2 linked regions of the Aromatoleum aromaticum EbN1 genome follow. The protein of the gene in region 2 interacts with the protein of the main gene of each other region in a pairwise test. Links are inferred from orthologs where the notes say so. Each region holds a gene or a part of one and is shown on either strand. Other genes may lie near its edges. The genes, in order: mobA and moeA.

Region 1 (7,311 bases), 1.1 Mb from region 2 along the record:
CGCGCATCGAGCGCGACATAGCGCGGCTTTTCGAACTCGCCGACGAATTCGGCGAGCGCCTGCGCCGCAAGAGCCTGCTCGAGCGGATCACGCCCGGGCGCGGCGTAGCCCTGCGGCGGCTCGACGCGCCTGATCAGCGGCGCAGCGGAGAGATCGAGCACGAGGTCGAAGCGGCTTTCGCGCGTCGTGTCGCGGCGCGCAAAGTCGATCGCGCCGACGGTGCCGCACGCTGTCACACAGCTGCGGTGCGAGCGGCAGCGCGACGAATCGACCTGGTAGTCCCAGCCGATCGCCCCCTCGGGACAGGCCCGGATGCAGGCGTTGCAGCGCACGCACAGGTCGAGGTCGACCGGATTGTCCTGCGTCCAGGCGACGTCGAAAGCGCCCAGATGCCCAGCGACGCGCACGTCGCTGCCCGACCAGACGGGATAGCGGCGCTCGACCGGCAATTCGGCGTCCAGCGTTGCGCCGGTCATCAGCACCGCGACTTCGAAACGGGTCTGCAGGCGTTCCGCCCAGCCGAGCGCTGCGCCCGCTTCGCCGATGATCAGCAGCGCGTTGCCGGCCGCGAGCGTGACGCCGGGGACCGGATCGGCCTCGGGCAGCAGCGCCGCGGCGAGCAAGGCGGCCATTTTCGGCGTCGCCGCCGGCGCTTCGACCGACCAGCCGGCGTTCTCGCGCAGGTTCAGGAAATCGATGCGCGACGGGGCGTCCGCGGCAAGCTGCGCGAACAGCGCGGCCTCCTGCGTACAGCCGACCAGCACATCGCCGTCGGCAAGCGCCGCTTCGACCGCGGCGATCTCGCGACGGCACAGTTCATGGTGAACTCGGAGCGGTTTGTCGGCGCCGATCGCACTGGCGAGCGCGGCCGCGTCGAGCGTCGAGCTGCGATTGCAATCGCAGAGTTTTATCTGCCTGCGGCCTGTCGGCATCGTGGAGGTCTTCCGGTGGGGTATTCCACCTAAGCACGAGCGATACCACTGATCACGAAAGAATACGAACCGTAACGGAGCGATTTTCCGCGGCGAAAGACTCGAACCGGACGCTCTGGCGACAATTTGTCCTTCGCGCCCCAAAGTGTCGCACCCGAGAACGCTCGTGCGCCTTTCGGTTTCAGCGATCGGGGCGGGCGTTGCCGGTATCCTCGTCGGCCGTTGCGGTAGTGCAGCTCGCATCCGGAGGCCCGTCGGCGGATAGCGGATCGTCGGCAGAAACAGCCGGGGCGGGGTCTGCTCCGGTTTCGAGCTCGGCATCGACCACAACACCCGCTCCGGCACCCGGGTCGGGCTCCGCAGCACCTGGGCCGGGGATCGGCTCGACCGGCGCGGCGGTCCGCCCGTCCTCTTCCTGCTCGTCGCCGAAAAAATTCCGGAACTGCCGCAGTCGTTTCATCACGTCCGGCGGAATCGGGTCGGCAACGGAATAGTCGGCGATATACGTATCGAGGCCGTCCATGCGATTGAAGTGAGGATCGCTGAAGAGCTTGCGCAATGCCGCGCGGCGCAGCGGCTCGCCGACTTCCTTCTTCAGGAAGGCGGTGAAATCGGCGTCGAGGTCGAGCGTGTCGATCGGCGGCAGCGACGGGACGGCGCCCGGATCGACTGGCGCGTCGGCGCCGCGCGCTGCTCCCGCATCGAGCTCGCCGGCTTCGGCATGAGGACTGCCTGGGGCTGGCGTTGAGGCTTCCTCGCCCGGTGCGGTCTGATCAGGTGCGCCTGCGGCCGACGCCGTCCCGCTGTCGCCGCGGCGCTTGAGCCGCGACCAGCGTTCGAGAAAGCGCGCCGGCGTCGTCATGGCCGTTCGCGATCCTGTGCGAGCGGATCATTGCGCCGGATCTTCTTGCGCGGCGCGGGCTCGTAGTGGCGGTTCACGAACGCCCCGACCCAATCGGCAATCTCGCGCGACATCGGCACGCCATCGACCTGCTCGCCAGAGTCGAGCAGCCGCGCCGCTTCGCCGTAGCTCGCAGTGACCGTTGCCGGCCGCGCGACGCCGCCTTCCATGCGCCACATGACGAACACTTTCGGCACCGGAGAACTGAGATTGAGGAAATAGTTGGCGGCTTCGTCGCGGAACAGTTCGAGCGCGAAGCCGCCGACGCGGAACTGGTCGCAGTCGGTTTCGGCGACGATCTGCCGCATCGCCGGCTGCGTATCATCGAAAGCCGGCACGACGCCGACGGCTTCCCAGGCCTCGTCGGCCCAGCGGTTGTCGAGGCGGCGGCGCTCGATGATCACGGCGATCGGAAAGCGATCCATGGCCTTACTCCGGCGTGGCGGGATGGCGCACAGCATACGTGAGTCGCGGCGCACGGAAAATCGACACGGCGCGATCGCGATTCCCGCTTGCGGCGGGACGCCGCGTTGAGACTAGAATGGGACTTTCCCGTACGACCTTGCGCCTTCGATGAGCAGTTCCCCCGCCAAAGCCACGCGTCGTCCCGTCCTCAGCCACGCCAGCCGGCCGCTGACGGTCACGATCTCGGCCCGCAACGAGGCCGGCGACGTCGTGCCGACGCCGATCGCCGGCGAATACCCGTTGACGCTGTATGTCGACCGCCGCGAGATCGTCACGCTGATGACGCTCGGCGCCGCGCCCGAAGCGCTTGCGATCGGCTGGCTGCGCAACCAGCGGCTCGTCGACAGCCTCGACGACATCGCCTCGGTGCAGGTCGACTGGGAAACCGACGCAGTCGCGGTGATGACGCGCTCCGGGATCAAGGATGCCGATGAACGCCTCGGCAGCCGCACGGTGACGACCGGCTGCGGCCAGGGGACGGTATTCGGCGGACTGATGGACGAAATCGACACGATCCGCCTGCCGGCCGAGCGCAGGCTGTCGCAGGCAACGCTTTACGCGCTGATGGAAGCGGTGCGCCACCACGAGTCGGTCTACAAGCAGGCCGGCGCAGTGCACGGCTGCGCGCTCGCGGCGGGCGAAGACGACAGCTGCGGGATCCTGATGTTCGTCGAGGACGTCGGCCGTCACAACGCAGTCGATGCGATCGCCGGCCGGATGTGGCTCGAAGAGCTCGACGGCAGCGACAAGATCTTCTACACGACCGGGCGGCTGACGTCGGAGATGGTCATCAAGACCGCGCAGATGGGCATCCCGTTTCTCGTCTCGCGCTCGGGCCTCACCCAGATGGGCTGGGAGATCGCGCAGCGCATCGGCCTGACGATGATCGGCCGCGCCCAGGGCCGCCATTACCTGCTGTTCACCGGCGAGGAGCGCTTCACGCGATGAGCGCGCCACACGAGAAAATCACTGGCGTCGTGCTCGCGGGCGGTCAGGGCCGGCGCATGGGCGGCGTCGACAAGGGACTCGTCGCGCTGCGCGGCCGCCCGATGGTCGATTGGGTGCTCGAACGGCTGCGCCCGCAGGTCGACGAGCTGATCATCAACGCGAACCAGAACGCGGAAATCTACGCAACCTTCGGTCACCCGGTGTTTGGCGACGACATCGGCGGCTTCGTCGGCCCGCTCGCCGGGCTGCACGCGGGGCTCGCGCGCGCGCAGCATCCGCTCGTCGCCACCGCCCCGTGCGATTCGCCGTTCCTGTCGACCGACCTCGTCGCGCGGCTGCACGCGGGGCTCACCGACGCGGATGCCGAGCTCGCCGTCGCGCGCACTTTCGACCAGCCCCACCCGGTGTTCTGCCTGTGCCGGCGCGACCTGCTGGCACATCTGGAAAGCTATCTCGCCGGCGGCGGCCGCAAGGTCGACGCGTGGTATGCAACGCTGAAAGTGGTCGAAGTGCGCTTCGACGACGAGGAAGACGCGTTTCGCAACATCAACACGCGGGGCGAGCTGCAAAGCTTCGACCAATGAGCGCGACCGACAGCGGCGCGGGCTTCGAAAGCCCGTGCCTGACGGCGAAGCAGGCTGCGGTCTATCTGCACCTGAACGAGAAGAAACTCTACGAGCTCGCCAACAGCCGCGAGATTCCGGCAGCGCGCATCGGCGGCAAGTGGCTGTTCCCGCGCCAGCTGCTCGACGACTGGCTGCTCGAACAGGCGCACGGAGGCCTGTTCACCGACCGCCTGCTGATCGCCGGCAGCGGCGACCCGCTGCTTGCCGCAGCGGTCGATGCCCTCGCCCCGGACCTCGGCGCACAGGCGCTGGTCGCTTACAGTGCGACCGGGGCAGTGCCCGGCATCGAGCAGCTCGTGCGGCGCCGCGTCGAGCTGAGCCTGCTGCACTGGGGCGACGCGCAGCACAGTGTGGCGCAGCATGCGACGCTGCTGCGCAGCTACCCCGGCCACGCGCGCTGGACGCTCGTGCGCGTCGCGTTGCGCGAACAGGGCGTGCTGTTGCGCCCGCGCTTCGCGGGCCAGCCGCTCGAAAAGCTCGCGGGGCAGGAAGTGCGCTGGGCGATGCGCCGGGCAGGATCGGGCTCGCAACATTTCCTCGCCTCGGCGCTGACGGACTGCGGCATTCGCGTTGAAGACTGCAGCGCGGTCACAATTGCGCGCAGCGAACGGGACGCAGTGGCGCTGCTCGCGCGCGACGACGCCGATTGCGCTCCCGGCAGCCGCGCCGCCGCGACGGAAGCCGGGCTCGCGTTCCTCGCGCTCGGCTGGGCAGCGCTCGACGTCGCGTTACCCAGGGAAGTGTTTTTCCGCCACCTGTTCCAGCAGCTGCTCGCGAGGCTCGGCGCGCCGGATCTGCGCCATCTCGCCGCGCGGCTCGGCGGCTACGACCTCACGCCCCTGGGGCAGGTGCTGCCGCTGTGAAGGCGTTTGTGAAAGCGTAAGCGACGATGAAATCGGCGACGGCCTGCGGATCGTTGAGGTCGAGGCGCGGCAGGGAAGTGTCGACATCGGCATCAGTGGCGATCGCGACGATGTGCGGATCGTGCGGAAACAGCAGCGGTTCGCCGACTTCGGCGCGATAGACCTCGATCTTCGGCACCACGGCGTGCTTGAAACCCTCGACGAGCACGAGGTCGCAGTCGGAAAGCTTGCCGAGCAGCGCGTCGAGCGGCAGCTCCGGCTCGTCGCGCAGCTCGCGCATCAGCGACCAGCGCCGCGCCGAACTCACGAGCACTTCGCGGCAGCCGGCGCGGCGGTGGCGCCACGAGTCCTTGCCGACGTGGTCGGTGTCGAAGCGGTGATGCGCGTGCTTGATCAGCGACACCGCGAGCCCGCGCGCATCGAGCACGGCGATGACGCGCTCGATCAGCGACGTCTTGCCGCTGCCGGACCAGCCGGCGAATCCGATCACTTTCATCCGCGCGGTCCTTTCAGGTCAGCGATTCGTCCCATTCGGCGCACTTGCGTTCCAGCGTCTTGCGCGAAACGCCGAGCCGGCGCGCCGCTTCGGACTTGTTGCCGCCGCACGCTTCGAGCATGTGCAGGATATGGCGCTTCTCGACTTCGCCGAGCGACAGCTCAGTACCGACCAGCAACGCATCGCCGCGCAGGTTCGGCGCCTCCGGCGGAAATGCGCCGAGGATCAGCGAACGTTCGACGAAGTTGCGCAATTCGCGCACGTTGCCCGGCCAACGGTAATGCGCCAGCCGCGCGAGCAGGGCCTCGGGGATTGCGAGCGCGGGTACCGCGAGCTGCATCGTCAGCAGGTTCATGAAGTGATGCAGCAGGTCCGGAATGTCTTCGGCGCGTTCGCGCAGCGGCGGGATCAGGATGTCGACGACCGCGAGACGGAAATACAGGTCCTCGCGGAAGCGGCCCGCAGCGACCTCGGTGGCGAGGTCGCGGTTGGACGCGGCGATGATGCGCACATCGACCGGCACCTCCCGCTCCGACCCGACCGGCCGCAGGCGGCGCTCCTCGAGCACGCGCAGCAGCCGCGTCTGCAGCGCCAGCGGCAGCTCGCCGATCTCGTCGAGGAACAGCGTGCCGCCGTGGGCATAATGGAACAGGCCGTTGCGGCTCTCGGTCGCGCCGGTAAAAGCTCCCCGGATGTGGCCGAAAAGCTCGCTCTCGATCAGCTCCGACGCGATCGCGGCGCAATTCACGGGCACGAATGGCCGTCGCGCGCGCGGGCTCATCTCGTGCAGCGCGCGTGCCGCCACTTCCTTGCCGGTGCCGGATTCGCCGAGCAGCAGCACCGTGCTCGAGGTCTGCGCGACGCGGTGCAGCACTTCACGCAGCTGCTGCATCGCATCCGAACGACCCACCAGGCCGTTGCTGACTTCGCCGCCCAGGCCGGCAAGCTCGCGTCGCAGCACGAAGTTCTCGCGGGCGAGGTGAGCGCGCTGAAAGCAGTTCCTGACCGAATTGAGGATCTGGTCGACGCGGAACGGTTTGAGGATGAAATCCGAAGCGCCGCCGCGCAGCGCGGCGATCGCGGTATCGAGGTCGGCTTCAGCGGCGACGAGGATCGCGTCGCCGCTGAAGCCGTGTTCGCGCAATTCGTGCAGCCACGCGAGGCCCGATTTGCCCGGCAGCGCGATGTCGAGGATCAGCAGGTCGAAATGCAGCCGCGCCATCAGGCGCGCCGCCTGCTCGGCGTCGCGCGCGATCTCCACGAGCCCGCAGCGCGGACGCAGCGCCCGTTCGAGGAAGCTGCGCGTGTCCTCCTCGTCATCGACGACGAGGATCGAATGGGCCTGCCAGTTGAATTCCGCGGCTCTCGCCGGTTCGAGCGCCGGCTCGGCGTGGTCGCGCTGCATCCTCCCTCCCGGTAGCAGGCGGCCGCCGAATGCGGCGGCCTCTACCCTTTTATGAGTAACGGATGATACTCGACGATGCGGGACAGGCGACGCGTCCGGACGATCCGCCGCCGGTCGGACACACGGAATCCGGGAGATCCGTTGTCATGGGGAGCCGCTGATCGAGCGCCGTGGCAAACCCGCTCAGGCGCGGACCATGCTACGCAGTCGCGCGATGCGCTCCTGGGTCGACGGGTGCGTCGAGAACAGGCCGCGCAGGCCGCCGCCGGACAACGGATTGACAATCATCATCTGCGCGGTTTCGGGGTGCGCCTCGGCGGCGTGCATCGGAATGCCTTTCGCGTAGGCTTCCATTTTCGCCAGCGCATCGGCAAGCGCGTCCGGGTCGCCCGAGATCGCCGCGCCGCCGCTGTCCGCGCCGAACTCGCGGGTGCGCGAGATCGCCATCTGGATCACCATCGCCGCCAGCGGCGCGAGGAGCATCACGAGGATCTGCAGCACCAGGTTGGGCCGGTCCTCGTCGCGGCCGCCGAAGAACATGCCGAACTGCGCGAGCATCGAGATCGCGCCGGCGACGGTCGCGGAGATCGTCGAAATCAGGATGTCGCGGTTTTTCACGTGTGCGAGCTCGTGCGCCATCACGCCGCGCAGTTCGCGCTCGGACAGCATGCGCAT
Region 2 (7,290 bases):
GGGCGTGATCCGGCGCAACGAGATGTTCTTCCGCCTCGGCGGCGACGAATTCGGCGTGCTGGTGCCCGATGCCGAAGAGCGCGATCTGTGCGAGCTCGCCCGCCGCATCCTCGAAGTCATCGAGACGCAGCGCTTCGAATTCGAGGGACGGTCCATGAACCTCACCGCGAGCCTCGGGATCGCGCTGTTCCCGCAGCACGCGGACAACCCGGAACAGCTCATCGCGATTGCCGATCAGGCGATGTACTGCTCGAAGAATCGTGGCCGCAACAGATGGACGCTGGCCAGGAGTGAAGCGCACGAATCCGATAGAATGGCGTCTTCAGAATCCGATGAACCCATTTGCAGAGGGGATTGAACGATGGCCCGTATGGTCAATTGCATCAAGCTTGGGCGCGAAGCGGAAGGGCTGGACCTGCCGCCGGTGCCGGGCGCGCTGGGCAAGCGCATTTTCGAGAATGTGTCCAAGGAAGCCTGGCAGCAGTGGGTGAAGTACCAGACCATGCTGATCAATGAAAATCGCCTCAACCTGATGGATGCGCGGGCACGGAAGTACCTCGCCGAACAGATGGAAAAGCATTTCTTCGGCGGTGGTGCGGACCAGGTCGGCGGCTACGTTCCTCCCGCACAGTAAATCCCGGCGCATGCCGCGGGTGCGAACGACGAAGGGATGACCTGCGGGTCATCCCTTCGCTTTTCCGGCCGCAGCAGCCCCGTCAGCGGACCCTGGACTCGCGCTCCAGCGCTTCGATCCCTTCGTGGCGCACGTCGCGGCCCCTGACCATATACACCACGTATTCCGACACGTTCTTGGCGTGGTCCCCGATCCGCTCGATCGATTTGGCGATGAACAGCACATCGAGCGCGCGCGTGATGAGCCGCGGATCTTCCATCATGTAGGTGATCAGCTGGCGCATGATGCCTTTGAAGATCGCGTCGACTTCCTTGTCCTGGCGGGCGATGTCGGCCGACGACGAGGGATCCATGCGGGCGAAGGCGTCGAGCGCGCGCTGCAGCATGTCGATCACCATCGCCGCGACGTGCCGCAGTTCGACTTTCGGCACGAAAACCACGTCGGAGCCGATGATCTGCCTGCCCGCCTTCGCAATTTTCTTCGCTTCGTCGCCGACCCGTTCGAGGTCGGTGATCATCTGGATCATCGTCATGACCATGCGCAGGTCGCCCGCTGTGGGCCCGTGCCGTGCAATGAGCAGGATGCAGGCGTCGTCGAGCGCGACTTCCTCTTCATTGACGCGTCGGTCGTCTTCGATGACCGCTTCGATCGTTGCCATGTCCCCGCTGCTCAGCGCCTCGATCGCGCGGCTCAGCTGCTGTGCGACGAGGCCGCCCATTTCCAGCAGACGCTTGCGGATGGACTCCAGTTCGGTGTCGAAATGAGTAAGAGTGTGTTTGCTCGGCATGTTGGAATCCCCTGTGTGCGAGGAGGCTAGCAGCAAAAAATGACCGGAATGTTTCAGGTGAGCGTCGGGAGCGCGCGCTTCTCAGTTTGCAACCTGTCGCTCGACCCCGGCGAGCGTTGCCAGCAGCAGCACGTCCGCGCCGCGGCGCGCGAACAGGCCATTGGTGACCACCCCGACAATCTGGTTCAGCTCGGTCTCGAGCGCGCGCGGTGAGGTAATCATCAAGCCGTGCACGTCCACGATCAGGTTGCCGTTGTCGGTGACGAATCCCTCGCGCAGTTCGGGCCGACCGCCGATCCGGACCAGTTCGCGTTCGACGTAGGCGCGGGCCATCGGAATGATCTCGACCGGCAGCGGAAAGCGGCCGAGACAGGCGACCTTCTTGCTCGCGTCGCAGATGCAGATGAACCGGCGCGCAACCGCCGCGACGATCTTTTCGCGGGTCAGCGCGCCGCCTCCGCCCTTGATCATGCAAAACCCGCCATCGATCTCGTCGGCTCCATCCACGTACACCGGCAGGTCGGTGATGTCGTTCAGATCCAGAACCGGGATGCCGTGGGCCTGCAGGCGGCGTGCGCTGGCTTCCGAACTGGACACCGCTCCCGCGATCCGGCCCTTGATGCCGGCCAGACCGTCGATGAAATGATTGACGGTCGAGCCGGTGCCGACGCCGACGATCATTCCGTTTTCGACGTAGTCGAGTGCCGCGATCGCGGCTGCCTTCTTGAGTTCGTCCTGGGTCATTGAATGTCCATCCGGTGAAACGTCGCTTCAGATCAGTCCGTCGAAAACCTGCACCATAACCGGTTCTCCGGCTGCCACGTCGCCGCGTTCTTCGGGCAGGACGATGAAGCAGTTCGCCTCGGACATTGACCGCAGCACTCCCGAGCCCTGCGCTCCCGCGAGGCGCACCGTCTGCCGGCCGTCGACCGTTCCCAGCTGGCCGCGCAGGAACTCCCGGCGGCCGGCCTGCTTGCGGATCGCTTCTCCGCACGAAACTTCGAACAGCGCGGGTTCCGGCAGCGGCGAAACGCCGGAGAGGACGAGCAGGGCATCCTGCACGAACTGGTAAAAAGTCACCAGCACTGCGACCGGATTGCCCGGCAGGCCGAACAGCCAGGTATCGCCGATACGGCCGAAAGCCATCGGGCGGCCCGGCTTGATGTCGATTTTCCAGAACGCGACCTCGCCGAGGCGATTCACCAGCTCGCGGATGAAATCGGCCTCGCCGACCGACACGCCGCCGCTGGTCAGGATCACGTCCGCATCGGCCGAGGCACCGCGAAAAGCTGCTTCGAGGGCCGTCGGGTTGTCTGGCACGACGCCCATGTCGAGCATGTCGCAGCCCAGACGGGAAAGCGCGCCGAAGAGTGTGTAGCGATTGCTGTCGTAGACTTCGCCCGGTGCGAGCGGCTTGCCGATGGACGCAAGTTCGTCGCCGGTCGAGAAGAACGCGACACGCAGGCGCCGGCGCACGGTGACTTCGGCGATGCCGAGCGAAGCGACCAACCCGAGTTCGGCCGGGCCGCAGCGCTTTCCAGCCGGCAGTGCGACGCTGCCGAGAGCGAGATCCTCGCCCGCACGGCGCAGGTTTTGCCCTGCCTGCTGTCCCGGCGGGATGAACACCTGGCTGTCGGCGGCGCGGGCCATTTCCTGCACGACGATGGTGTCGGCGCCTTGCGGAATCGGTGCGCCAGTCATGATCCGAACTGCCTGTCCCGCACCGACGATGCCCGAAAACGGTTTGCCGGCGAACGCGGTGCCCACCACCGCAAGCGCCGTTTCGGGCCGGGCCTCGAGATCGCGAAACCGCACGGCATAGCCGTCCATCGCGGAGTTGTCGTGGGCCGGCACGTTGCACGGCGCGATCACGTCCTCGAGCAAAATCCGCCCGAGCGCGTTGCGGACCGCCACGCGTTCCCACCCGCTTATCGGCGCCAGGCTTTCCAGAATCGTTCGCCGCGCTTCGGCGGTGGTCAGGTGGGGGGAGCGGGGCGCGGGCTTCGCGCCGGAGTTCTGTTTCATGACTCTCATCCCTTGCCGCGGCGGCGCGCCGCCACACTGCTGATTATCATTGCACGCTCGACCGTCTGCGCGGCAACTCGTGTTCTGGTCGAGGGCGCTCGTCAGTTGCGCCCGGACATTCGTGGCTGGCGGTTCGGGGGCCGGCAAGAAAAAGGGTGGCCGAACCACCCCGTTCACGAACTGCGATCCCGCTGTTCGGTTCTTAACGCAGTCCTGCCACGTAATCCGCGACCGCCTTGATTTCCGCGTCCGTCATCTTCAGCGCGATCGTCTGCATCATCAGGTTCGGATCGTTCTTGCGTACGCCGTCGCGGAAGGCCTTCAGTTGCGCTTCGGTGTACTCGGCGAACTGGCCTGCAATGCGCGGATACTGGACCGGCATGCCTGCGCCGGTCGGGCCGTGACAGCCCGAGCAGGCCGGCAGGCCTTTCGCGGTGATGCCGGCACGCCAGATGTCCTGGCCCTGTTGTGCCGTCTCCGCATTCTTCGCGCTCTCGGGCTGCAGCTTCTGCGACGCGAAGTAGACCGCGAGCGCTTTCATGTCCGCGTCTTCGAGTCCGGCCACCATGGCGCCCATGATGGGGTTCTCGCGCTCGGGCGGCTTGCCGTCCCATGACTTGAACGCTCTCAGCTGCTTGTAGAGATATTCCTCGTGCTGCCCCGCGATCTTTGGATTGGCCGAAATCGGACTGTTGCCATCCGGTCCGTGGCAGCCGGCGCAGACGGTTTCAGCCGTCATTTTCGCCTTTGCAAGATCGGGAGCCGGTTCTTGGGCCTGAAGGCCGCCGGCAACCAGCAGCAGCGGGAGCAGCAGGGAACGCTTGATCATGGTGTCCTCAGAAAGCCGTGAGCGGTCGTCACAAACGCGTTATTCTATACTAAGTACCCCGTTTTGCGCGATGCAAGGTGGGCGCCTCTAACCCCGCCCTTGTTCTTGCCGATTCCCAGATGCCGATCTTCCGTAACGCACGATTCGAAGTTTCCATTGCAAAATCAGGGGCTCTGCCTCCTCCGGAGGGCGCGGAAATCGCATTCGCCGGACGCTCCAACGCCGGGAAGTCGAGCGCCATCAATACGCTTGCCGATCATACACGTCTGGCATTCGTGTCGAAGACGCCCGGGCGCACCCAGCTGATCAATTTCTTTCGCCTCGATTGCGGGGCGGTGCTCGTCGACCTGCCCGGTTACGGCTACGCGAAAGTGCCGGAAAACATCCGCCGTCAATGGCAGGGGCTGCTCGAGCACTATCTGCGCAAACGTGAAAACCTGATCGGACTGGTGCTGATCATGGATTCGCGCCATCCGCTCACGCCCCTCGACCGCCAGATGATCGACTGGTTCGTGCCCGGAGGGCGGCCGATTCATGTGCTGTTGACGAAATGCGACAAGCTGTCGCGCAACGAGGCTGCGGCCACGCTCGCCAGCGTTCGCCGCGAAGTCGCGGCACTCGGGCCGCAGATCAGCGTGCAACTGTTCTCGAGCCTGAAGAAAATCGGCATGGAAGAGGTCGAGCACAAGGTGGCTGGCTGGCTCGGTCTGCCTAGCGACGATCTGCCGGCAATTCCTACCCCCGCCCAGTTGCGCGCGGCAGGGAAGTAGCCTGTCCCGCCGTGGGCGGATAAACTGGGCGGATAAACCACCGGGGCAATAAAAAACCCCGGGCTAAAGGGGATAAAGCCCGGGGTCAAACGCCTTAACTGGATTAAGGCACCCGCTCAGGGAGGTGAAGCGGGAGATGGCTCGTCACCATCTGTACGATAAGATAAGCCTCTTTCGGCGAAGTTCCTCCGCGGTTTCGTTACCGGGTGTTTCGCCTCCACCTGACTGGACTGACCATGCGCCCTACCGGAATTTTTCCCGCGACCCGCATGCGGCGGATGCGCCGCGACGATTTTTCCCGCCGCCTGATGCGCGAGTCCCGGCTTTCCACGGATGACCTGATCTATCCGGTGTTCGTGCTCGAAGGGACGGGCCTCACCGAAGCGGTGCCGTCGATGCCGGGGGTGAACCGCGTGTCGCTCGACAACCTGCTGCGCGTCGCCGAAGAGGCGGTTTCGCTCGGCGTGCCGGCGCTGGCGCTGTTCCCGGTCATCGAGGCCGGGGGCAAGACGCCCGGCGCGGAAGAGGCGTGGAATCCGGACGGACTCGTGCCGCGGGTCGTGCAGGCGCTGAAGGCACGCTTTCCGGAACTCGGAGTGATCACCGACGTCGCACTCGACCCCTATACCAGCCACGGTCAGGACGGGTTGATCGATGCCGACGACCCGCGCGGCTATGTGCTCAATGACGAGACGCTCGAGGCGCTGGCGAAACAGGCGCTGTGCCACGCGCAGGCCGGGGCAGATGTCGTCGCGCCGTCCGACATGATGGACGGGCGCATCGCGCGCATCCGCGCCGAACTCGACCGCGACGGCCGCATCCACACCCGCATTCTGGCGTACGCGGCAAAATACGCCTCGAGCTTCTACGGCCCGTTCCGTGACGCGGTCGGCTCGACCGGGAACCTCGGCACGGGCAACAAATACACTTACCAGATGGATCCGGCGAACTCCGACGAGGCGCTCCGCGAAGTCGCGCTCGACATCGCCGAAGGGGCCGACATGTTCATGGTCAAGCCGGGGATGCCGTACCTCGACATCGTCCGGCGCGTGAAGACCGAACTGCAGGTGCCGACGTATGTGTATCAGGTCAGTGGCGAGTACGCGATGCTGAAGGCGGCAATCGCGAACGGCTGGCTGTCGGAGGAGGCGTGCGTGATGGAGGCGCTGCTGTCGTTCAAGCGCGCAGGCGCCGACGGCATCCTGACGTACTTCGCTCTCGACGCGGCGCGCTGGTTGAAAGGGGCCTGAGCTTTTTCCGTCCCGGGGTCAGGCGAGCCACGGCCGGGCGGCACGGTGCAGGCGCAGGATCGAACTGATTTTCATGTCGACATACGCGGGCTGCTTCAGGCCCTCGCCGACCAGCACGGTCTTCATGCCGAGCCGCTTCGCGGTGCGCAGGTTCTCGGCCGAATCCTCGATGAGCACGCAGCGGCGCGGATCCAGGCGGTGGTCGTGGAGCAGGTGGCGAAACGCCTGCACGCCGGGCTTCGGATGGAAGCGCATTTGCTCGATGCCGAACACGTCATGGAAATGCCGGCGGATGCCCATCGCCTCGACGACCGCTTCGGCGTAACGCTGCGGGCCGTTCGAGAACACGATCTTGCGCCCCGGCAGACGACGCAGCATCGAGCGCAGCGCGCGATCGAACACCATCAGCTTGTGCAGTTTCTCGAAGCGATGCGTCGCCTCGAGAAAGTGGTGCGGGTTCGTGCCGTGGTGGCGCACGAGGCCGAGCAGCGTCGCTCCGTAGCGATGCCAGTAGTGAACCCGCAGCGCGTTCGCTTCCTCCGGGCTCAGCGACAGGTGCTGCTCGAGGTACGCTGTCATGCTGCGGTTGATGTGCGGGAAGATGTGGGCGCTGGCGTTGTGCAGCGTGTTGTCGAGGTCGAACAGCCACACCAGTCGGGGCGGGAGCGGAGCGTTCATCCCCGCAGCTTGCGCGGCTGGAACTGCATGACCGCGCGGCCGTCCTCGGTCGTTTTCGGCTGCGCTTTCCATGCGTGGCCCTGGACGATCTCGAAAGTCGCCGGCAGGCGCCCGTCGCGGCGCAGCGCCTCGAGGGCATTGCGCGCCGCGGCCCAGCCCGACTTGCCCGAGAGCCCGCGGGGCCGCGCCCGGCTCGCGTTGGCGCTGCCGGAAAGCCGCAGGTCGCGCAGCAGTTCGTCGAGGTTGGCGTAGGTCAGCGTCAGCACTTCCATGTCCATCACCGGATCGGAGAAGCCGGCTGCGACCAGCGCGTCACC

Evidence for each region.
Region 1: the proteins of moeA (region 2) and mobA interact in binary tests that used the Escherichia coli proteins (3 or more experiments, as listed by UniProt). The link is inferred for Aromatoleum aromaticum EbN1 from one-to-one orthologs.

The regions. Positions count from the first base shown.
Region 1 is NC_006513.1:1,749,667-1,756,977, forward strand. The notes cover bases 2,083-5,036. They hold mobA (molybdenum cofactor guanylyltransferase MobA), read left to right. Parts: upstream 2,083-3,242; coding sequence 3,243-3,830; downstream 3,831-5,036. Other genes in these bases: EBN1_RS08280 (DUF3305 domain-containing protein), read right to left, coding at 2,083-2,258; EBN1_RS08285 (formate dehydrogenase accessory sulfurtransferase FdhD), read left to right, coding at 2,407-3,246; EBN1_RS08295 (helix-turn-helix transcriptional regulator), read left to right, coding at 3,827-4,735; mobB (molybdopterin-guanine dinucleotide biosynthesis protein B), read right to left, coding at 4,704-5,036. Outside these bases: EBN1_RS08270 (4Fe-4S binding protein), read right to left, coding at 1-932; EBN1_RS08275 (DUF3306 domain-containing protein), read right to left, coding at 1,114-1,794; more of EBN1_RS08280, read right to left, coding at 1,791-2,082; more of mobB, read right to left, coding at 5,037-5,231; EBN1_RS08305 (sigma-54-dependent transcriptional regulator), read right to left, coding at 5,245-6,636; zinc metalloprotease HtpX, read right to left, coding at 6,820-7,311. UniProt on the Escherichia coli protein: Transfers a GMP moiety from GTP to Mo-molybdopterin (Mo-MPT) cofactor (Moco or molybdenum cofactor) to form Mo-molybdopterin guanine dinucleotide (Mo-MGD) cofactor.
Region 2 is NC_006513.1:624,122-631,411, reverse strand. Bases 1,320-4,252 are described here. They hold moeA (molybdopterin molybdotransferase MoeA), read right to left. Parts: upstream 3,447-4,252; coding sequence 2,193-3,446; downstream 1,320-2,192. Other genes in these bases: EBN1_RS02945 (c-type cytochrome), read right to left, coding at 3,649-4,252; rpiA (ribose-5-phosphate isomerase RpiA), read right to left, coding at 1,503-2,165; phoU (phosphate signaling complex protein PhoU), read right to left, coding at 1,320-1,421. In the rest of the region: EBN1_RS02970 (sensor domain-containing diguanylate cyclase), read left to right, coding at 1-358; EBN1_RS02965 (oxidative damage protection protein), read left to right, coding at 362-634; more of phoU, read right to left, coding at 717-1,319; more of EBN1_RS02945, read right to left, coding at 4,253-4,275; yihA (ribosome biogenesis GTP-binding protein YihA/YsxC), read left to right, coding at 4,395-5,045; hemB (porphobilinogen synthase), read left to right, coding at 5,282-6,295; EBN1_RS02930 (pyrimidine 5'-nucleotidase), read right to left, coding at 6,314-6,973; EBN1_RS02925 (methyltransferase domain-containing protein), read right to left, coding at 6,970-7,290. UniProt on the Escherichia coli protein: Catalyzes the insertion of molybdate into adenylated molybdopterin with the concomitant release of AMP.